Azospira inquinata: one gene and its partner. The protein of the gene in region 1 binds, or shares a complex with, the protein of each later gene. Links are inferred from orthologs where the notes say so. Each region holds a gene or a part of one and is shown on either strand. Other genes may lie near its edges.

What was found.
Region 2: the proteins of Azoinq_RS04575 (region 1) and dapF are in contact, whole or in part, in a solved structure (PDB 5YGU), measured with the Escherichia coli proteins. The link is inferred for Azospira inquinata from one-to-one orthologs.

What each region holds. Positions count from the first base shown.
Region 1 is NZ_CP064782.1:1,024,048-1,034,061, forward strand. The notes cover bases 219-3,008. They hold Azoinq_RS04575 (RNA pyrophosphohydrolase), read right to left. Parts: upstream 1,981-3,008; coding sequence 1,456-1,980; downstream 219-1,455. Other genes in these bases: coq7 (2-polyprenyl-3-methyl-6-methoxy-1,4-benzoquinone monooxygenase), read right to left, coding at 219-468; Azoinq_RS04565 (CNP1-like family protein), read right to left, coding at 470-973; Azoinq_RS04570 (rubrerythrin family protein), read right to left, coding at 1,026-1,445; Azoinq_RS04580 (proline--tRNA ligase), read left to right, coding at 2,137-3,008. Also shown: more of coq7, read right to left, coding at 1-218; more of Azoinq_RS04580, read left to right, coding at 3,009-3,849; Azoinq_RS04585 (transglycosylase SLT domain-containing protein), read left to right, coding at 3,837-4,439; ffh (signal recognition particle protein), read right to left, coding at 4,491-5,846; Azoinq_RS04595 (cytochrome C assembly family protein), read left to right, coding at 5,877-6,719; type IV-A pilus assembly ATPase PilB, read left to right, coding at 6,899-8,614; Azoinq_RS04605 (type II secretion system F family protein), read left to right, coding at 8,648-9,886; Azoinq_RS04610 (prepilin peptidase), read left to right, coding at 9,910-10,014. UniProt on the Escherichia coli protein: Master regulator of 5'-end-dependent mRNA decay.
Region 2 is NZ_CP064782.1:1,245,105-1,256,427, forward strand. The notes cover bases 4,084-7,007. They hold dapF (diaminopimelate epimerase), read right to left. Parts: upstream 5,999-7,007; coding sequence 5,168-5,998; downstream 4,084-5,167. Other genes in these bases: xerC (tyrosine recombinase XerC), read right to left, coding at 4,084-4,458; Azoinq_RS05655 (DUF484 family protein), read right to left, coding at 4,506-5,171; Azoinq_RS05665 (GNAT family N-acetyltransferase), read right to left, coding at 6,017-6,586; Azoinq_RS05670 (LpxL/LpxP family acyltransferase), read right to left, coding at 6,668-7,007. In the rest of the region: Azoinq_RS05635 (STAS domain-containing protein), read right to left, coding at 1-813; Azoinq_RS05640 (class I SAM-dependent rRNA methyltransferase), read right to left, coding at 965-2,164; Azoinq_RS05645 (VIT1/CCC1 transporter family protein), read right to left, coding at 2,408-3,547; more of xerC, read right to left, coding at 3,544-4,083; more of Azoinq_RS05670, read right to left, coding at 7,008-7,528; Azoinq_RS05675 (lysophospholipid acyltransferase family protein), read right to left, coding at 7,525-8,511; metK (methionine adenosyltransferase), read left to right, coding at 8,698-9,864; Azoinq_RS05685 (fatty acid--CoA ligase), read left to right, coding at 10,006-11,323. UniProt on the Escherichia coli protein: Involved in the succinylase branch of the L-lysine biosynthesis and in the biosynthesis of the pentapeptide incorporated in the peptidoglycan moiety. Catalyzes the stereoinversion of LL-2,6-diaminopimelate (L,L-DAP) to meso-diaminopimelate (meso-DAP).

The DNA of each region.
Region 1 (10,014 bases):
ATCCTGGGCAGGCAACACGGCCAAATGTCCCTGCAGGTGGCGCTCCACCTGCCGCTCCGTCTCCGCCAGGAAACCCAGATTAAAGGCATCCCCCGCCTTTCCCGCCAGCACCCCGATGGTAAGGGACCCCATATACCAGAGGGGATTCAGCAAACTCTTGCGGGAACCCAGTTCCGCCAAACGGCCAGCGGTCCACGCCAAGTGTTCCGTTTCTTCGTCGGCGGCGGCCGCCAGGTTTTTTTTCAAGGCTACGGAGGGAGAGGCGATGGCCTGCCCTTGATACAAGGCCTGGGCGCAAATTTCTCCGCAATGGTCGATACGCATCAAGCCCGCCACGTGGCGGCGCTCCGCCTCCGATAGCTCCGCCTCCGGCTTGTCCCCTCCCGGGAGAGGTCGTCGGGAGTGGGCGGGAGCAAACACGGCCCGGAGGGCCTTATCGAATTCCGTGATGACCTGATCCAACGCCATGCTATTTCTTACCTCCCGCCTTGAGCGCGGCCACACCTTCTTCCGCTTTCTGGATGGCGATACCGTCCGGGCAGAAAAACTCCCTGGCCAGGGTCTGGGCGTAGCCATTCACCGTATCGGTACGCAACCGGCGCCACTCATTGCCCCGAGCTTTAGACCAGCTGCCGTCTTCCCGCCCGAAGGCGTAGTAGCGCCGCTCATAGGTATCGCAGCGCAGGCCTTCGAAACTCACGTTTTTGGCGCCGGAGGGGGAAAGAATGATTGCCACATAGCGCACCACCCGGTCCGCCCCCACTGATAGGCTGGCTTCATCGACGAAAAAGCGATTGCGAGCCGTAGGCCCCAGGTCCAATTCCACCATGGATTTTTCCTGGGGAGCAGGGGGTAATTGGGCGGCGATTTCCGCCCAGGGCTTTTTCTCGTAGTCCTCTTCAAAGCCCGGGTTATCGATGCGGCCGTTCAAGCTTCTCAGATAATCCTGGTCCGCCCGGGCAAAAGGAATCAAGGCCCACAGCAGACCACACACCACACCTACCATTCTCAGATTGGGCGACACCCTAATCCTCCAGCTGATCCAGCGCTTTTTGCAAACGATTGGCATGGGCCCGCTCTGCTTTGGTGAGCGCTTCGAACCAGGCGGCGAGTTCCACCAACCCCTCTTCTCGCGCCTCCAGGGCCATGCGGGGGTACATTTGATCACAATCGGCCAGTTCGCTGACCAAGGCTGCTTTAAGACTTTCCCGCAGGGAAGAAAAAGGCAGATCCGTAACCGGATCACCACAGCTTTCCAGATATTCCAGATGGCCGTGGGCGTGCCCCGTCTCCCCTTCCGCAATGGCGCGGAACACCTCCGCCACTCCTGCTTGGCCCAGCACATCGGCCTTGGCAGCAAAATAAAGGTAGCGGCGGTTAGCCTGGGCTTCCTTGGCGAAAGCTTCCTTCAGGTTGGCCTCGGTACGGCTGCCTTTCAAACGCATGGTCGGCAACCTAGGCCTTGCCGCCGTCGGGACGGCGATTGTGGCCCCGATGGTGTGGACGATCGGCGTCAATGAAGCGCATCAATTCATTCAAGGCTTGTTCGTACACGCCCCGCTTGAACTCGATGACCGACTCCAGGGGCACCCAGTAATCGTTCCAACGCCAGGCGTCGAATTCCGGGTGATCGGTCGCCCGCAGGGAAACGTCCGAATCCCGGCCGGTGAGACGCAACAAAAACCAGATTTGCTTCTGGCCCTTGTAACTACCCCGCCACTCTCTCTTTATCCACTGCGTCGGCACATCGTAGCGCAACCAATCCCGGGTTCGCCCCAGAATCCGGACATGCTCGGGCATCAGCCCCACTTCCTCATGCAGTTCCCGGTACATTGCCTGCTCGGGAGTTTCACCGCGCTTGATACCGCCTTGAGGGAACTGCCAAGAATGTTCGCGTATCCGCTTACCCCAAAAAACCTCATTTCGGGAGTTGCAAAGAATGATGCCGACGTTCGGGCGATAGCCTTCGCGATCAAGCATGAAAAAACCTGCTAAAAATATTGGGTTACCAGCATTTTTTCACATTTCAAAACGCTTGGAAAGGAAACCGCCCCGGCCTGCCAGGCACCACCATTCCCCCTTCTCTCCCCACGTCTTGTAAAATTAGATATTTAGATACCCTTATAACCATTCATCATGCGCACCTCGCAATTTCTCCTCTCCACCCTTAAAGAAGCTCCGGCAGAAGCGGAAGTCATTAGCCACAAACTGATGATCCGAGCCGGCCTCATCAAGCGCCTGGCTGGCGGCATTTATACCTGGATGCCCCTGGGCCTGCGGGTGTTGCGCAAAGTAGAAGCCATTATCCGGGACGAAATGAACCGGGCGGGCGCCCAGGAACTGCTCATGCCCGCCGTGATACCGGCGGAGCTTTGGCAGGAAACGGGACGCTGGGAAAAATACGGCCCTGAGCTGCTGCGCATCAAGGACCGGCACCATCGGGACTTTGTCATCGGCCCGACCCACGAAGAAGTGATCACCGACGTGGTACGGCGGGAAATTAAGAGCTACCGCCAGTTGCCCATCCACCTCTACCAAATCCAGACCAAATTCCGGGACGAAATCCGTCCCCGTTTCGGCGTCATGCGGGGCCGGGAATTCCTGATGAAAGACGGCTATTCCTTCCACACCAGCTTTGCCGACCTGGAGCGGGAATACGGGAATATGTACGACACTTACCACCGGATTTTCCAACGCCTGGGGCTGAAATTCCGGGCAGTGGCAGCGGACACCGGCTCTATCGGCGGTACGGGTTCCCACGAATTCCACGTACTGGCGGACTCGGGGGAAGACGCCATCGCCTTCTGCCCGGATTCGGACTATGCCGCCAACGTGGAACTGGCGGAGGCCCTGGCCCCCACCACGCCCCGGGTCGCTCCCGACGCCCCCCTGGCTAAGGAACCTACCCCGGACAAAACCCAATGCGGGGATGTGGCCCAATTCCTCGGCACGGACGTTACCCAGCTGGTCAAATCCATTGCCGTGGTGGCCGCAGAAGGCGGCTTCACCCTGCTGCTCCTCCGGGGCGACCACGAGCTGAACGAAATCAAGGCGGAAAAGGTGATTGGGGAATTCCGCTTTGCCAAGGACGACGAAATTGTCACCGCCCTGGGCTGCAAGCCCGGCTACATCGGTCCGGTGGACATTGATGCGGGCATCCGGGTTATCGCTGACCGCAGCGTGGCGGCCATGGGGGACTTTGTCTGCGGCGCCAACCAAGCGGGTTACCACTTCACCCACGTCAATTTTGGTCGGGATCTGCCCGAGCCCGCTCAGGTGGCGGACATCCGCAACGTGATTGCGGGGGACCCCTGCCCGGACGGCAAAGGGCCTCTGGAACTTTGCCGGGGCGTGGAAGTGGGCCATATTTTCCAGCTCCGCACCCGATACTCCCAAGCCATGAACTGCAAGTTCCTGGACGAAAACGGCAAGGAGCAGGTCATGGAAATGGGCTGCTATGGCATCGGGGTTTCCCGGATTGTGGGAGCGGCCATCGAACAGAATTTCGATGATCGGGGCATTATTTTCCCCGCCGCCATCGCCCCCTTCCAAATCGCCATCGTCCCCATGGGCTATCATAAGAACCCGGTGGTGAAAGAAGCGGCGGACAAACTGCTGGTGGAACTGGAAAGCCTGGGCCTGGATGTGCTGCTGGATGACCGGAACGAACGCCCCGGCTCCATGTTCGCCGATATGGAACTGATCGGCATTCCCCATCGCCTGGTAATCGGTGAACGTACCCTCAAGGAGGGGCAGCTGGAATACAAGGGACGCCGGGACGAAGCCGCCACCCTGATCCCCGCCGGGGATGTGCAAACCTTTATTCGGGAGAAATTGTGCGCCGCCTAACGGCCTTGCTCCTGGTCCTGGGCCTGCCTTTGGTAGCCCAGGCCGGGGCCCAGCGTTACGAACCCCTGTCCGCCAGTGTCCAGGCCGCTTTGTCCAAAGCGGTGGCGGACCAGGCGCCGCCCTACAGTTCCTTCAAAAACCCCATGGCGGCCGCGGACTGGCTGACGGAAATGTCCCGTCGCCTGACGAAACGCATCCCGGACCAGAAGGAACGCCTGGAATTTCTGCGCTCAGTCCATTACGAAGCCACCCGGGCGGGGTTGGACCCCCAGTTGGTCCTGGGCCTGATCCAGGTAGAGAGCGGCTTCAAGAAATACGCCCTATCCTCCGTGGGCGCCCGGGGCTATATGCAGGTCATGCCCTTCTGGATCAAGCAGATCGGAACCCCGGGCAACGACCTGTTCCAGATGCGCACCAACCTGCGCTACGGCTGCACCATCCTGCGCTTCTATCTGGACATCGAAAACGGCGACCTGTACCGGGCCCTGGGCCGCTACAACGGCAGTCTGGGCCAACCCGAATACCCCAATATGGTCCGTGCCGCCTGGCAGGGCCAATGGTCCTACAGTACACGCATGGCCATGCAATAAAAAAGGCGGCTTCAGCCGCCTTTTTTATTGGGCAAACCCCAGAAACGATCTTCAGCGCATCCCGGGCATCATGCCCTTCATGCCCCGCATCAGCTTGCCCAGGCCACCCTTGGCAAAGGACTTCATCATTTTCTGAGTCTGTTCGAACTGGTTGAGCAAGCGGTTCACCTCCTGCACCTGCACCCCAGCTCCCGCCGCAATGCGCCGCTTGCGGCTGGCTTTGATGATTTCCGGCTTGGACCGTTCCCCCGGAGTCATGGAATTAATAATGCCTTCGATGCGCCGAATGGCTTTTTCCTCCGCCCCACCCTGCAACTGACCAGCCGCCTGGGCAAACTGGGCCGGCAACTTGTCGATAAAGGCCGACATGCCCCCCATGTTGCGCATCTGGGCAATCTGATCCTTGAAATCATTGAGGTCGAAGCCCTTGCCGGACTTCAACTTCTTGGCCATGGCCTTGGCCTTTTCCTCATCCACTCCCTTACGGGCTTCCTCCACCAGGGACAGGATGTCCCCCATGCCCAGCACCCGGGAGGCCATACGATCCGGGTAAAAGGGTTCCAGGCCGGAGAGTTTTTCCCCCACCCCGGCAAATTTGATGGGCTTGCCCGTGACCTGACGCACGGACAGGGCGGCGCCCCCCCGGGCATCCCCGTCCAACTTGGTCAGCACCACCCCGGTGAGGGGCAGGGCGTCATTAAATGCCTTGGCCGTATTCACCGCGTCCTGGCCCAGCATGGAATCCACCACGAACAGGGTTTCAATGGGCTTCAGCACTTCATGGAGGCGCTGAATTTCTGCCATCATGGCCTCATCAATGGCCAGGCGCCCGGCCGTATCCACCAGCACCACGTCGTGATAATGGCGCTTGGCCCAATCCACCGCCGCCAGGGCAATAGCTTCCGGTTTATCTTCCGGGGAAGAGGGGAAAAAATCCACACCAGCCTGGGCCGCCACAGTCTGCAACTGTTCAATGGCGGCGGGCCGATAGACGTCACAGGAAACCACCAGCACCTTCTTCTTTTGGGTTTCCTTGAGCCACTTCGCCAATTTACCGGTGGTGGTGGTCTTCCCCGCCCCCTGCAAGCCAGCCATTAACACCACGGCCGGCGGCTGGGTAGCCAGATTCAGGCTGGCATTGGCGCCCCCCATGAGGGCGGTCATTTCCTCGTGCACCACCCCGATCAGGGCCTGGCCCGGGGTCAGGGAACCCACCACCGCTTCCCCCACGGCCTTTTCCTTGACGGCGGCGATGAAGTCCTTGATGACCGGCAGGGCCACATCCGCTTCCAGCAGAGCCAGCCGCACCTCCCGGAGCGCATCGGCAATATTGGCGTCCGTGAGGCGGGCTTCTCCGCGCAGGGTCTTCATTACGCGGGCAAGGCGTTGGGTCAGGTTGTCGAGCATGGGAAATTGGGCTTGGTGTAAACTAATTAGATGTCGCCCATTTTACTGCACTTCCTGCCCCACTACCTGGCCGCAGCGGTCTTTGGCTTGCTGGGCGTTCATTTCTGGCGCAGCCGCTGGGCGAATACGGAAAACGCCCGGGTCGCCGTGCCCATGCAACCCTGGGAACGGCTCCTGATCCTGGGGGGGCTGGTCCTCCATGGCCTAGCCCTATACGACGGCATTATGGGTAACGGGGAAATGCGCTTTTCCTTCGCCCTGGCCCTGGCCCTCATGCTCTGGCTGGCGGTGCTAATCTACTGGCTGGAAAGCTTCCACGCCCGCATGGAAGGGATGCAGCCCATGGTGTTGCCCTTGGCCGCCGTCTGCGCCCTAGCCCCGCCCCTCTTTCCCATCGCCCACCCCTTACCCCACGCGGCCTCCTTGGGCTTCAAGCTTCACTTCATGGCCTCCATGCTGGCCTACAGCTTTTTCACCCTGGCCGCCATGCACGCCGTTTTCATGGGCTTCGCCGAGCGCAAACTGCATCGCCGGGCATTAACTAAAAGCCTGGCCAGCCTGCCCCCCATCCTGGTCATGGAATCTTTGCTGTTCCGCATGATTTTCCTGGGCTTCCTCCTGCTCACCGTCGCCCTGGCCTCCGGCGTCCTGTTTTCCGAGGAATTGTTCGGCAAAGCCCTGACCTTCGACCACAAGACCATCTTCGCCTTCATTTCCTGGGGCATTTTCGCCGCCCTGCTACTGGGACGCCGCATCTACGGCTGGCGCGGCCGCCTGGCCCTGCGCTGGACCATGACCGGCTTCCTCCTCCTGCTCCTGGCCTACATCGGCAGCCGCTTTGTTCTGGAAGTGATTTTGGGTAGGGCGGGTTAAAGCCCCACGCCCTAGCGCCCTGCGCGGCCCTTGCCTTCAAACTAGGCCTTATGACTTAAGGTTTACAATCCCAGACCACGCGGGCATCATCATCCCCACTTTGAGCGCGGGATTTGTCCTACACGTTTGCCCCAGCGCCCCTCCCTTCTAGTCAAGCCCAGCTGAATTCGAGAACTTTCATGGCAGCAACGCTACAGGTACCCCTCAGCGGTTTAGCGCGTGCGCTGGTACAAGCGGAACGGATAAAGGAATCCGAAGCCGATACCTTCATGGCTCAAGCATCGAGCACCGGGGGTACATTCATTGGCCAGCTAGTAGCCACCAAACGCTTTTCCGCCCGGGATATTGCGCTCTTTGCCGCAGAAACCTTTGGTTACCCCCTGCTGGACCTGGATGCCTACGACGATAGTCAAATCCCTACGGATGCCATTGACCGAAAGCTCATTGCAACCCACCGGGTCATCCCACTCAATAAGCGGGGCAACCGGCTCGCCATTGCTGTGGCCGACCCCACCAATCTGCGTGCTTTAGATGAGATCCGGTTTCAGACCGGCTTAGCCGTCGACCCGATTGTTGTTGAAGAAACAAAACTTACCCCCCTGGTCGCAAAACATTCCGAAGCCGCCGAAGACTCCTTGAAAGCCTTTGCTTCGGAAGATTTGAACCTTGAATTCGCAGAAGAGGAATCGGAAAAGGCGGACGAAGCCGTCACCTTAGAGGTGGACGATGCACCTGTCGTCAAATTTATTCAGAAAATATTGCTGGATGCTATTAACGATGGAGCCTCTGACGTCCATTTCGAACCCTATGAAAAGTATTACCGCATCCGCTTTCGTATCGACGGCGTATTAAGGGAAATAGCCACGCCCCCCTTGGTCATCAAGGAAAAAATCGCATCCCGGATTAAAGTCATTTCCCGTTTGGATATTTCCGAAAAACGTGTTCCCCAAGACGGCCGGATGAAATTGGTTTTATCCAAAAATCGGGCCATTGATTTTCGCGTTAGCACCCTCCCCACCCTGCATGGGGAAAAAATTGTTATGCGGATTTTGGACCCCACATCCGCCACCTTGGGTATTGAAGCGTTGGGTTATGAACCCGAGCAGCAAGCCGCCCTAATGGACGCCATCCACCGCCCCTACGGCATGGTGCTAGTTACCGGTCCTACCGGCTCAGGGAAAACGGTTTCCCTTTATACTTGCCTGAATCTGCTCAACGACCCAGGAACCAATATTTCCACAGCGGAAGATCCTGCTGAAATCAATTTACCGGGAATTAATCAGGTTAACGTAAACGAAAAAGCTGGCCTCACCTTTTCCTCCGCCCTAAAAGCCTTTTTGCGTCAAGATCCGGACGTCATCATGGTGGGGGAAATTCGGGATTTGGAAACGGCAGAAATCGCCATCAAGGCGGCCCAAACCGGGCACATGGTGCTTTCTACCCTGCACACCAACGACGCACCGACGACCCTGGAACGGCTAAAGAATATGGGGGTTCCTACCTTCAATATCGCCGCCTCGGTGATTCTCATAACTGCACAGCGCTTGGCCCGCAGGCTCTGCACTTGCAAGGTTCCCCTTGATGTTCCGAGAGATACCTTACTGGATGCGGGCTTCAAAGAAAGCGATCTGGACGGAAGCTGGACTTTGTTTGGCCCTCGAGATGGCGGCTGTGACCGCTGCAAGGGAACTGGCTATAAAGGCCGGGTTGGCATTTACCAGGTCATGCCGATTACCGAAGAAATTCAGCGCATTATCATGGGCAATGGGAATTCCATGGATATTGCGGCTCAAGCCCAAAAAGAAGGGGTAAAGAACCTTCGCCAATCCGGCTTGTTGAAAGTAAAGCAAGGAGTGACCTCCTTGGACGAAGTTCTTTCCACGACCAACGCCTAGCTTAGCCAGTCATTCGATAAAGGGAGCTGATTCATGAACAGCGCCGCAAAAAAACCGATCAAGAAAATTGATAGCGGCTTAAAAGAAAGTGTTTTTCTTTGGGAGGGGAAAGACAAACACGGCAAATTGGTACGGGGGGAAATGCGCAGCACCAGCGTTACCGTGGTGCAAGCCACCCTGCGCAGGCAAGGTATTATCGTCGCAAAAGTATCTAAGCAACGATTTCGTTCTGGAAGAAAAATCACGGAGAAGGATATTACCCTTTTCACTCGGCAACTTGCTACCATGATGAGATCCGGCGTCCCGTTATTACAGGCATTTGATATTGTTGGAAAGGGGCACGCCAACCCCTCCGTATCAAAACTTTTATCAGATATTAAAAGTGATGTCGAAACAGGTAGCTCGCTTAATCAAGCCTTTAAAAAATACCCTCTATATTTTGATAGCCTATTTTGTAACTTGGTTGCAGCCGGTGAGCAGGCCGGCATATTAGACAGCATACTAGACCGCCTTGCGGTTTATAAGGAGAAAATCCTTGCAATAAAAAGCAAAATTAAATCTGCCTTATTCTACCCAACGGCAGTGCTTGCTGTAGCTTTCATTATCACAGCAATTATTATGATTTTTGTAATTCCAGCCTTTAAAAAGGTTTTTAGCGACTTTGGCGCTGACTTACCTGCACCAACTGTTTTTGTAATAGCAATTTCTGATTTTTTCGTCGCTTATTGGCCGCTTATATTAATTGCCTTGGGCGGTGGCATATACGGCGCATTACAGGCATGGAAGCGCTCAGAAAAAGTGCAAATGTTTATGGACCGAGCGCTGCTAAGAGCACCGATATTCGGAGAGATTATCCGTAAATCCACTATCGCCCGTTGGACCAGAACCCTCGCCACGATGTTTGCTGCGGGAGTACCGCTGGTCGAAGCGTTGGATTCGGTAGGAGGCGCCTCGGGGAATTACGTATATAAAGTCGCCACCGCAAAGATTCAGAGTGAGGTCAGTACGGGCACCAGCCTGACCGCCGCTATGCAAAACGCATCCATATTTCCCAATATGGTGGTACAGATGGTTGCAATTGGGGAAGAATCCGGGGCTTTGGACGCCATGCTCTCAAAGGTCGCAGACTTCTTTGAACAGGAGGTAGACGACTCGGTAGAGGCTCTCTCCAGTTTAATGGAACCGATCATTATGGTGGTGCTGGGTACGCTGATTGGCGGTATGGTTATCGCCATGTATCTTCCTATCTTCAAACTCGGCTCTGTGGTTTAAATGTAAAGGGGCGGAAATAGAAGATGGTTGAAATCTGGCAATTACCTAATTCCCTGGGACCAACGCTACTGGCCGCCTTATTAGGCCTGTTGGTCGGCAGTTTCTTAAACGTCGTGATTTACCGTCTC
Region 2 (11,323 bases), 220 kb from region 1 along the record:
GCCCTGGCGTTGCAGCAGCTCCAGCTGCAACAGCCAGCAATCCGGATCCTGGCGCTGGCCCGGCACCACCTTGGCACTCAGGAGGTGCTCCAGTTGGGCCAGTCCCAGCAGGGCCAGGGGCTGTTTGCGCTTGGCGCTTTGCAGCAGCAAATCCAGGAAGCGGGCCGCCCCTTCGTTGTCCAGGGACTGGACCTTGGATAAATCCAGACGCAGGCGGGCGGACTTTTCCAGGCTGTCCGCCAGAATGCCGAAGGCCGCGTGGTTGTTGCCCACCATATCCCCCCGGAAAACGGCGGCGGGCACCCGGTCCGGCGCCGGACCGGGCACCGCACAGGCGTTATGCCAGGAGGGGGAGGATTTTTCGAAAACCTTGGCAAATTCCAGGCTCAGGGATTCGAAGGATTCCTTCTCCCCAGCCATTTGATACAAATCCAGGAGCATCAGCCACAGGCGTTCCGCCGTGGTGCCGCTGCGGTAGCGGGCCACCGCATCTTCCAGGGTGGAACGGGCGACGCTGTCCTGACCGTTGGCGTAGAGCACCGCCGCCTGTTCCACCACGGATTGGAGGGGGTCCCCTTCGTCTTCCAGGAGAATGCCCCCGTTATCCAGGTCCCCCAGGGACAAGTCGGTGAAATCGGCGGAGGAAAAGCCGTGGGAATCCGTCACCGGCGCCCCCACCCCCTCTTCCCCCACAGCAGGGGCCGACACGGGGGCGCCGGAGGGCGTCACCTCCTGGGCGGCGGGCACCCGCACCACTTTCGCGGCGGGCACCCGGTCATCTTGGGATTTTTTCTTGAACAGCGAGAAAATCATGTCCGACTTTCAAACTGGCACCCGAGGAAAAGGGCGCTTGGGGCTAGGAATTTTGGCACACTCGGCCCGCCGACCGCAACGCGGGCAGGGCTTATCCACCTTGCATTGTGCCAAGGCCAGCGCCCCGGCGCAGCTTTTTTACAGCCCTGCCTCATACCTGACAAAGCAGACCCTTCAGATATTCCCCCTCCGGGAAGGCCAGGGCGATGGGGTGATCCGGGCCGGCGGCCAGGTGGCGCAGGATGCGGGCATCCACTCCCGCGTCCTGGGCGGCCCCGGCGACGATTTTCTGGAACAGGTCCACGCCGATGCCCCCGGAGCAGGAATAGGTGAGCAGATAGCCCCCCGGATTGAGCAGGCGAAAACCCAGGAGATTGATGTCCTTGTAGGCCCGGGCAGCCCGGGCCGCGTGGGCGGCGGAAGGGGCGAACTTGGGCGGGTCCAGGACAATCAGGTCGAAACGCCGCCCCTCCTGGCGCAACTGGCGCAGGGCCTGGAACACATCCGCCTCCCACCATTCCGCCCGCTCGGCGGGCAGGGCCGGATTCAGGGCCACATTGCGCTTGGCCGTGGCCAGGGCCGGGCCAGAGGAATCAATGGACAGCACGGAGGCGGCCCCGCCGGCCAGGGCCTGGAGACTGAAGCCCCCGGTATAGCAGAAGCAGTTGAGCACGGCCTTGTCCGCCGCCAGGGCCCCGGTGAGGCGCCGGTTTTCCCGCTGGTCCAGGTAGAAGCCCGTCTTATGGCCTCCCACCACGTCCACCAGCAGGCGCACCCCGTTTTCCTCGATGCTGATGTCTCCCGCCGGGGCTTCCCCATGGAGCCACCCGGTCACCGCCTTTAAGCCCTCCAGGGCCCGCACGTCCGAATCGGAACGCTCATAGACCCGGGCGCAACCCGTAGCCTGGACCAGGGCGGACACAATGGCTTTGCGCCATTTTTCGCCCCCCGTGGAGGTGAGTTGGAGCACCAGGGTGGCATCCGGCCCCAGGCCGTACTGGTCGCAGATCACCCCGGGCAGGCCGTCCGACTCCCCGTGGAGCAGGCGGATACCCTGCTCCCGGGCCAGTTCGGGCAGGGCCCGGCGGCGAGCCACCGCTTCGCCGATACGACGCTTGAAGAAAACGTCGTCCACGCTCACCCCTTCGGCAAAGGTCCATACCCGGGCCCGGATCTGGGAATCCGGGCTATAGGCCGCCCGGGCCAGAAAGCGCCCGTCGTCCGCCAGCACTTCCACCGTATCCCCGGCCCGGGCCTGGCCCTTGAGACGGCCCACGGAGCCGGCAAAAATCCAGGGATGGCGGCGCAGCAGGGAACGTTCCTTGCCGGGCAGAAGAATCAGTTGGGACATGATGGGGATAATCCAGAGAATAAAGGCCGGAGCAGCGCTCCCGGTTCTGAAGAGTCAGCCGGGCAACGCACAAAGGGGAAGTGTACGGGAAAAGCCCGGCCCCGGGCTAGGGCGACCGGGCCAAGCAGGGGAAAAACCGGAGGATCAGCCCACGCCTGGGGGATAACCAGGCTTGAAGCCGCCTGGCTCAGGAGGTCCGGCCGAGCTCCAAATCGGAGCCAAGGCGGCAAGCGCCCCTCGGTTTTAAGCCCCCAGCCAGCGCTCCACCGCCCAACCGGCCCCATAGGTGACGGCGGCAGCCGCCGCCCCGATGACCAGTTGGCGCAGGCCGGAGAACCACAGGCCCCGGCCGGTAAAGACGGAAATCCCGGCGCCGATGAGGAACAGGCCCAAAGCGCTGGCCAAAGCGCTGCCCAGCACGGCGCCGCTGCCATGGAGCACCAGGAGGGGCAACACGGGCAGCAGGGCCCCCACCACAAAGACCAGGAAGGAGGTCACCGCCGCCAGCCGGGCCGAGCCCCCCAGATCGTCCGGATTAATGCCCAGTTCTTCCCGGGTCAGGGTATCCAGGGCCGTATCCGGATTGCGGATCACCCGGGCGGCAATGGTGTTGGCCTCTTCGGCGCTAAAGCCCTTGGCCTGGTAGATCAGGCTCAGTTCCGTCTGCTCTTCCTCGGGCACCTGGGCCAGTTCCTCCGCCTCGGCGGCGATCTGGTGGGCGTACATTTCCCGGGAGCTTTGCACCGACACCCATTCCCCCATGGCCATGGAGCAGGCTCCGGCCAGCATCCCGGCCAGCCCGGCCGCGGCCACGGCGCCGGAGGAAAACTGGGCCCCCGCCACCCCCATCACCAGGCTGAGGGTGGACACCAGACCATCATTGGCCCCCAGCACGGCGGCCCGCAGGGCGTTGCCGCCCCCGGCTCCGTGCCGCCCTTCGATGCGGGCATAGGCGCTGCCGTCCCACCGGCCTTCGTGGCTGCCCACGGCCATGCGGGTGAGGAGGCGGGCATGGGAACGTTCCTCGTCGGGGAGACGGGTGTCCTGGGCTTCCTTCTGATCGTCGTAATTACCCTGATCCTGGGCTTCCTGGGCCGCCACGGTGGGCAGCACGGAGGCGGCCCCCAGGCGCCGGGCGGCCCAGATCAGCACCTTGGCCCGCCAGCCCGGATGGAGCCTGGGCAGTCGGGCCCCAGCCTGTTCCAGGCGGTGGCGCCAGAATGCCACGTGGGCTTCCTCCGCCTCCGCCAGACGCCGGTAAATGGTGGCCAACTCCGCCTTGGGCTCCACTGCCGCCATGGCCCGGTAGAGGGCGGCACTATCCACTTCGGCCTGGAGGTTGCGGCGGTAGCGTTGCAGGTCTTCCGGGGTGGGGGCGGTCACGGCTTGTCCTTGGCTTTACGTTTGGCCCGGGGGTGGGCGGCGTCATAGACCTGGGCCAGATGCTGGAAATCCAGGTGGGTATAGACCTGGGTGGAAGCGATGCTGGCGTGGCCGAGCATCTCCTGCACTGCCCGCAAATCCCCGGAGGACTGGAGCACGTGGGAGGCGAAGGAGTGGCGCAGCATGTGGGGATGGACCCGGGAGGGCAGGCCCTGATGCACGGCCCGCTGGGCCAGCCGGGCCTCAATGCCCCGGGGAGAAAGGCGGCCCCCCCGGTGATTGACGAACAGGGCCGTTTCCCCGGGGGCCGCCAGCACGGGGCGTTCCACGGCCCAGCGGGCAATGGCTTGACGGGCCTTGCTGCCCACGGGCACCAGGCGCAGCTTGCTGCGCTTGCCCAGCACCCGCACTTCCCCGGCGGCCACGTCTTCCAGGCAATCCACATTGAGACCGGCCAGTTCCGCCAAACGCAGGCCGGAGGAGTAGAAAAGCTCGAACATGGCCTGATCCCGGGCCTCCAGGGGCGTCTCCACCGGGGCATCCAGAAGCTGGGCGGCCTGATCTGGAGAGAGCACCTGGGGCAGGGCCTTGGGGCTTTTGGGCGCCCGAATGCCGTCCACCGGATTTTTGCTCACCAGCCCCCGCCCCCCCAGCCAGCGGTAAAAGCCCCGCCAGGCGGAGAGGGTACGGGCGATGGAGCGACCGGAAAGGCCCCGGCCATGGATCTGGCCCATGAAACGGCGCAACTGGAGGCCCTGGAGCCGGACCAGGGACACCGGGGGCTGGGCCTCCCGGGCCAGGGCCAGGAGGGCCGCCAGATCCCGGCCATAGCCGGCCACGGTCAAGGGGGACTGGCGGCGCTGATCCGTCAGTTCCGCCAGATAGGCGTCCACCAATTCCTGGTCCGTCATGAGGACGCCCCTCCCGCCTTCCGCCCCGCCTTAAGCCAGCGTCAGGCTCAGGCCGGGCGCAGGGCCCGGCTGATGGCGGCGGAAACCAGTTCCCCCAGCCGTTCCAGGTAGAGGGTGCCCATGTCGGAATAAAAGCGCTGGGGATCTTCGCTGCCCAGGGCCACCATGCCGAAGGTGCCATCCCCCTTTTGCAGGGCGATCAGGGCCTGGGAGCGGATCTGGGGCGAGGCTTCGCCAAACCAGGTGGAGGTCTCGAAGCCGGAGGTGGTACCGCAATAGGGCCGGGAAAGGGTTTCGGCAAAGACCTGGAGTTCCTCGGACACGGCGGCGAATTCGGGCAATTCCCCCACTCCCTGGGGCTGATCCCAGAGGCGCAGGGCCACGTGGGGTACGGCGAAATCCTCTTCCAGGTGGAAATCCAGCACATGGATCACCGCCTGGAAGGTGGACGCGGCCACCAAGCCCACAGCCAGGCGGTGCATTTTTTCGCTGATGGCGTCGTTATCCTCGCCAAACTGGATCAGTTCCCCCAGCTTGCCCGCCAGGGCCTTGTTCTTTTCCCGCAGGTCGATCATCTGCCGTTCGGTAATGGAAATGGTCCGGCCACCGTGGGGATGGGGCAGCACCAACCGGGTCAGCAGGTCCGGGTGTTCTTCGAAAAACTCCGGGCTCTCCAGCAGGTACTGGGCCACTTCGTCGCTGTTCAGGCTCATAGATCGATTTCTCCGCTAAAAACGGTGACCGCCGGGCCGGTCATGAGCACCGGAGTGCCCGCCCCCGCCCAGGCAATGGAAAGTTCGCCGCCCCGGGTGCTCACCCGCACCGGGGAATCCAAAAGGCCCCGGCGGATGCCGGACACCACGGCGGCGCAGGCGCCGGTGCCGCAGGCCAGGGTTTCCCCGGCGCCCCGCTCATAGACCCGGAGCTTGATGTGATGCCGGTCCTGGACCGCCATAAAGCCCGCGTTCACCCGTTGGGGAAAGCGGAGATGGGATTCGATGAGGGGACCTTCCTCCGTCACCGGATGCCGATCCACGTTCTCCACCACCTGCACGGCGTGGGGGTTGCCCATGGACACGGCGCCGATCTCCACGGTCCGGTCCCCCACCTTAAGGGGCTGGACCGGGGCATCCGTATCGCTGACAAAGGGAATGCGGGCCGGTTCAAAGATCGGGACGCCCATATCCACGGTCACCAGACCGTCCGCCTCCAGACGGGGGCCGATGACTCCGGCTTGGGTTTCCACCCGGATTTCGGACTTGGCGGTAAGGCCCTGGTCATGGACAAAGCGGACAAAACAGCGGGCGCCATTGCCACACTGCTCCACCTCGCCCCCGTCGGCGTTGAAAATCCGGTAGCGGAAATCCACCCCCGGCTGACGGGCCGGCTCCACCAGCAGCAGCTGGTCGCAGCCCACGCCGAAATGGCGATCCGCCAAAAAGCGGATCTGCTCCCGGGTCAGATGAACGGACTGACGCACCCCGTCGATCACGACAAAGTCGTTACCCAGGCCGTGCATCTTGGAAAATTTAAGCTTCATGATGGGAATTCGCTGTTATTAGGCGCAAGCCGCCGTTTGCAAAGGCTTGGCCATTATAAAGTCATCCATGACGAAGCCGTGGCCGATGTCACGGCACACTGCCGCCCGCTGCCGGAAACCGTAGGCCCGATAGGCCGCCAGGGCCCGGGTATTGCCCTTATTTACCGCCAGCACCAGGGTTTGCCCTCCCGCCTCCCGGGCCGTGGCGGCGGCCCAATCCACCAGGGCCCGGCCCACACCCCGGCCCTGGGCCTGGGGATGGACGTAGAGCTTGTCCAGCTTGAATTCCCCGGGAGTATCCGTGGTTTCCAGGCAGGCAAAGCCCACCATGGCATCCTCCAGACCAGCCGTCATCCAGCACACGGTCCAGCCCGGGCCGGGGGCACCAGCCTGGGCGGCCAAATCCCGGGGCTGGTAGCGCTCCGCCAGCATGTGGTCGATCTGGGCCTGGGGAATCAGGGCCGAATAGGTGTCCTGCCACACCACCCGGGCCAGGGCGATAAGCTCGGGCACCCGGTCCGGAGCTAGGGGCGCCAGATTCAGGGAGGAAGGGGTAGGGGCGGAGACAGCAGAGGAAACGGCGGTCATGGGCAGAAAAAGGTCGAAACTGGAGACAGAACCAGGAAGCCCCCATCTTACCCCCGCCCGAAGGGGGCGCTGCCCCGGGACTTAGGGGTAAAAGCGGGCTTCCCCGGGGGGACGGGTCTTGAAGCGCTTATGCAGCCAATAATATTGGGCCGGACACTGGCGCACCCGGGCTTCGATAAAGGCATTCATGCGCCGGGTGTCGGCATTAAGGTCCGGCCCCGGATAGTCCTCCCAGGGGGCTTCCAGGGTCACCCGATAGCCCTGGGGGGTCATCCGGGTCAGGCAGGGCAGCACCCGGGCATGGGCCAGCTTGGCGAGCCGGGGCACCCCGGTGATGGTCGCCGCAGGGGTACCGAAAAAGGGCACGAAAATGGCATCCCGGGGGCCGAAATCCAGGTCCGGCAGGTAATAGAAGGGACGACCGGAGGCCAGGCCCCTCACCGCCTTACGCAGGCCGTCCAGGCGGGAAAGAAGCTGGGGCTGGTTGAAGCGCATACGCCCGGCGTAGAGAGCGGCGTCGAAGACCAGATTTTTCTGGTTGGCGTACACCGACAGCATGGGCATTTCCAGGGTGAGCCGGGTCCAGCCCGCGTCCAAGCCGACAAAATGGGGACTGAGGAGTATCACCGGCGTTCCGTCGGTAGGCAGATGTTCCAGGCCTTCCAACTGGATCAGGCGGCGCAAACGCGCTGGCGAGGCCCACCAGAGCAGGCTCCGGTCCAGAAAAGACTGGCCGAAGGCGATGAAGTGCTGCAAGGCCAGGCGGCGCCGCGCCTCGGGTGCCAACTCGGGGAAACACAAGCCCAGGTTGGTGAGGGCCACCCGGCGCCGTTCCCGGCCCAGGACATAGAGCAGACGGCCAAAACCGGCCCCCAGGGCCCGCAGCCAAGCCAGGGGCAGAAAATGGAGGAGCCAGAGCAGGCCCACGGCCAGCCGGGTCATGGCCGCTCCTCCCCCACCGGGGCGGAGGCCCCGCCCTCCCTGGAAGGGGATCGCCCAGTCTCCATGGCCGCCGGCGCCACATGCCAGCCGGAGGCGGGCGCGGGACTTGGGGACAGGGCCCCGGCGGGGGGCGGCTCGGCGCCGGAGGGCCGCTTGTAACGGTTATAGCCCCACAGGTACTGGCTCGGACATTGGCGAATCAGGCCTTCCAGCTCCTGGTTGATCTGGGCCGCCCGAACTTCCGTGGAGCCCTCCAGAGGGTGGAGGGTTTCCTGAAGATGGAGATGGAAGCCCCGCCCTCCGGGCAGGCGCTCCGCGTAGGCCAGCAGCACCCGGGCGCCGGTTTCCGAAAGACGGGCGGCCAGGGTCATGGTGTAGGCGGGGCGACCAAAGAAATCCAGCCATTTGCCTTCCCCGGCTCCCGGCGCCTGGTCCGGCAGCATGCCCACCGCTTCCTTGCGCTTTAAGGCGCGGAGCAGGTGGCGCACCCCGGAGAGGTCGGCGGGGGCCAGTTGCAGCCGCTGATCCCGGGCCCGGCCCTGGACGATCAGGGGTTCCAGCCAGGCCTGTTTGGGGGGCCGGTAGAGCACCGTAATGGGGGATTCGGGACGGCAATGGGCGGCGTAATACTGGGCGGTCACCTCGAAGCAGCCCAGGTGGGGGGTGAGGAAAATAATGCCCCGGCCTTCGGCCCAGGCCGCTTCCACCAGCTCCCAGCCGGTCACCCGGACCACCCGGCCCGCCGCTTCTTCCAGGGGCCGCAGCCAGACCTTGGGCAATTCCAGCATGCCTTTACCCGCTTCGGCCACCGCCTGGGGCACCAGCCGGGCCGCCGCCTCCGGGGCGTAGGCCAGGGCCAGGTTTTCTTCCAGATGGGCCCGGTAGACGGGGGACAGGCGATAGGCCAGGCGGCCCACCAGGGCCCCCAGGGCGTGAAGCCAGGAAAGGGGCAGAAGGGAAAGGATACGGAACAGAGCGGCCAAGGGAGTGTCTCAGTACCAGGTCGCCCTGGTTTGACCCGGGGCGGGTGAAAAATTAGAATTATCGCGCCGCCGAGTTAATCAGGACAACTTGCAGGGCGGATCAAAAATTCTGCTAAAGCGTCGCCTGCTCCTCCCCCCGAGCGGTAACGCCATCCACCACAACAAAAGGGGAGAGGAGTATTTATCTTGGCAAAAGAGTTTCTGTTTACCTCGGAATCCGTTTCCGAAGGCCATCCGGACAAGGTCGCTGACCAGATTTCCGATTCCGTGCTGGACGCCATTCTGGCGGAAGACCCCAAGGGCCGGGTCGCCTGCGAAACCCTGGTATCCACCGGTCTGGTGGTCATGTCCGGGGAAATCACCACCAAAGCCAACATCAATTACCGGGACATCGCCCAGGAAGCGGTGCGGCGCATTGGTTACACCGATTCGGAAATCGGCTTCGACTACAAGTCCTGCGCCATTCTGGTGGCCATCAACAAGCAATCCCCGGACATCGCCCAGGGGGTGAATGAAGGGGAAGGCCTGGATCTGGACCAGGGTGCCGGCGACCAGGGGCTGATGTTCGGCTATGCCTGCAACGAAACCCCGTCCCTCATGCCCCTGCCCATCTACTACGCCCACCGCATCATGCAGCGTCAGGCCGAGGTGCGCAAGGATGGTCGCCTGCCCTGGCTGCGTCCCGACGCCAAGAGCCAGCTCACGGTGAAATACGTGGACGGTAAGCCGGTGGCCATCGACACCGTGGTGGTTTCCACCCAGCACAGCCCGGAAGTCTCCCACGCCCAGATTACCGAAGCGGTGGTAGAAGAAATCATCAAGCCCGTGCTGCCCCCGGAATTGCTCAACGGCAACACCCGCTACCTGATCAACCCCACCGGCCGGTTCGTAGTGGGCGGTCCCCACGGGGACTGCGGCCTCACCGGGCGCAAGATCATTGTGGACACCTACGGCGGTGCCGCCCACCACGGCGGCGGCGCTTTTTCCGGCAAGGATCCTTCCAAGGTGGACCGCTCCGCCGCCTACGCGGGCCGCTATGTGGCCAAGAACATCGTGGCCGCCGGTCTGGCGGACAAGTGCGAAGTCCAGGTAGCCTATGCCATCGGCGTGGCCAAGCCCGTTTCCCTGATGGTGAATACCTTCGGCACGGGCAAGATCGCCGATGAAAAAATTGTGGAACTGGTGGGCCGTCACTTCGACCTGCGTCCCAAGGGCATTATCCAAACCCTGGACCTGCTCCGCCCCATCTACGCCAAAACCGCCGCCTACGGCCACTTCGGTCGGGAAGAGCCGGAATTCACCTGGGAAGCCACGGACAAGGCGGCTGCCCTGCGGGCCGACGCGGGCCTATAATCCGGGGCGCGCCTGCGCCATACTGCTTTTGTCGTAGCTCAGACGCCCAGCCACCCGCTGGGCGTTTTTGTATCCGCCCACCCGGCGGCCGCCACCGGGCCCCAAGCCCCGCCTGTTCTTTTGCAAAGGTCAAACAACAATATGCCGGTCCAACTCGTCGCCGCCACGCCTTCCGCCTATGCCTTTCCCCTGCTCATCAAGCACCTGCTCCACTCGGCCCTGACCCAGCATCCGGATCAGGAAATCGTTTACCGGGACAAGGTGCGCCACACCTACCGGGATCTGGAACAGCGCATCGGCCGGCTGGCCAACGGTCTGGCCGGGCTGGGGGTGGAAGCGGGCAAGACGGTGGCCATCATGGACTGGGACAGCCACCGCTATTTGGAATGTTTTTTTGCCGTGCCCATGATGGGGGCGGTGCTGCAAACGGTGAATGTGCGCCTCACTCAGGACCAGCTCCTGTACACCCTGAACCACGCCCGGGCCGACGTGCTTCTGGTCAATAGCGAATTCCTGCCCCTCCTGGCCGCCTTTGCGGACAAGCTGGAAACGGTGAAGACCCTGGTACTGATCCACGGAGATCAGGCCGGGGAAAGCAAGGCGGGCCTGGACCTGCCCTTCGCCACGGATTACGAAACCCTGCTGGCCCAGTCTTCCCCGGACTACGATTTCCCTGACTTTGACGAAAACGCCAAGGCCACCACCTTCTACACCACCGGCACCACGGGCTTGCCCAAGGGGGTCTATTTCAGCCATCGCCAGCTGGTGTTGCACAGCCTTTCCGCGGCCACCGCCCTGGGCACCGCCGCCCGCCAGGGGCGCCTGCACCGGGACGACGTGTACATGCCCATCACCCCCATGTTCCACGTGCATGCCTGGGGCCTGCCCTACGTGGCCACCATGCTGGGCCTGAAACAGGTCTATCCGGGCCGCTACCAGGCGGACATGCTCCTCAAGCTGCGCCGGGAGGAAAAGGTGAGCTTTTCCCACTGCGTCCCCACGGTGCTGCACATGATCCTCAACCATCCCCACGCCAAGGACACGGACCTGTCCGGCTGGAAGGTGATGATCGGCGGCTCCGCCTTGGCCCAGGCCCTCGCCTGTACGGCCCTGGCCCGGGGCATGGACCTCTTTACCGGCTACGGCATGTCGGAAACCTGCCCCATCCTCACCATCGCCCACCTCCCCAGCGACCTGGTGGATGCCCCGGCGGAGGAGCAGGCGGTGTACCGGGCCAAGACCGGCCTCACCCTGCCCCTGGTGGATTTGCGCCTGACCGACCCCAACATGGGGGAACTGCCCCGGGACGGCCAGACCACGGGGGAAGTGGTGGTGCGCTCCCCCTGGCTCACCCAGGGCTACCTCCACGCTCCGGAAGCCTCGGAGGAGTTGTGGGAAGGGGGCTACCTGCACACCGCCGACATCGGTTTTATGGACGCCCAGGGCTGGCTGCAAATCA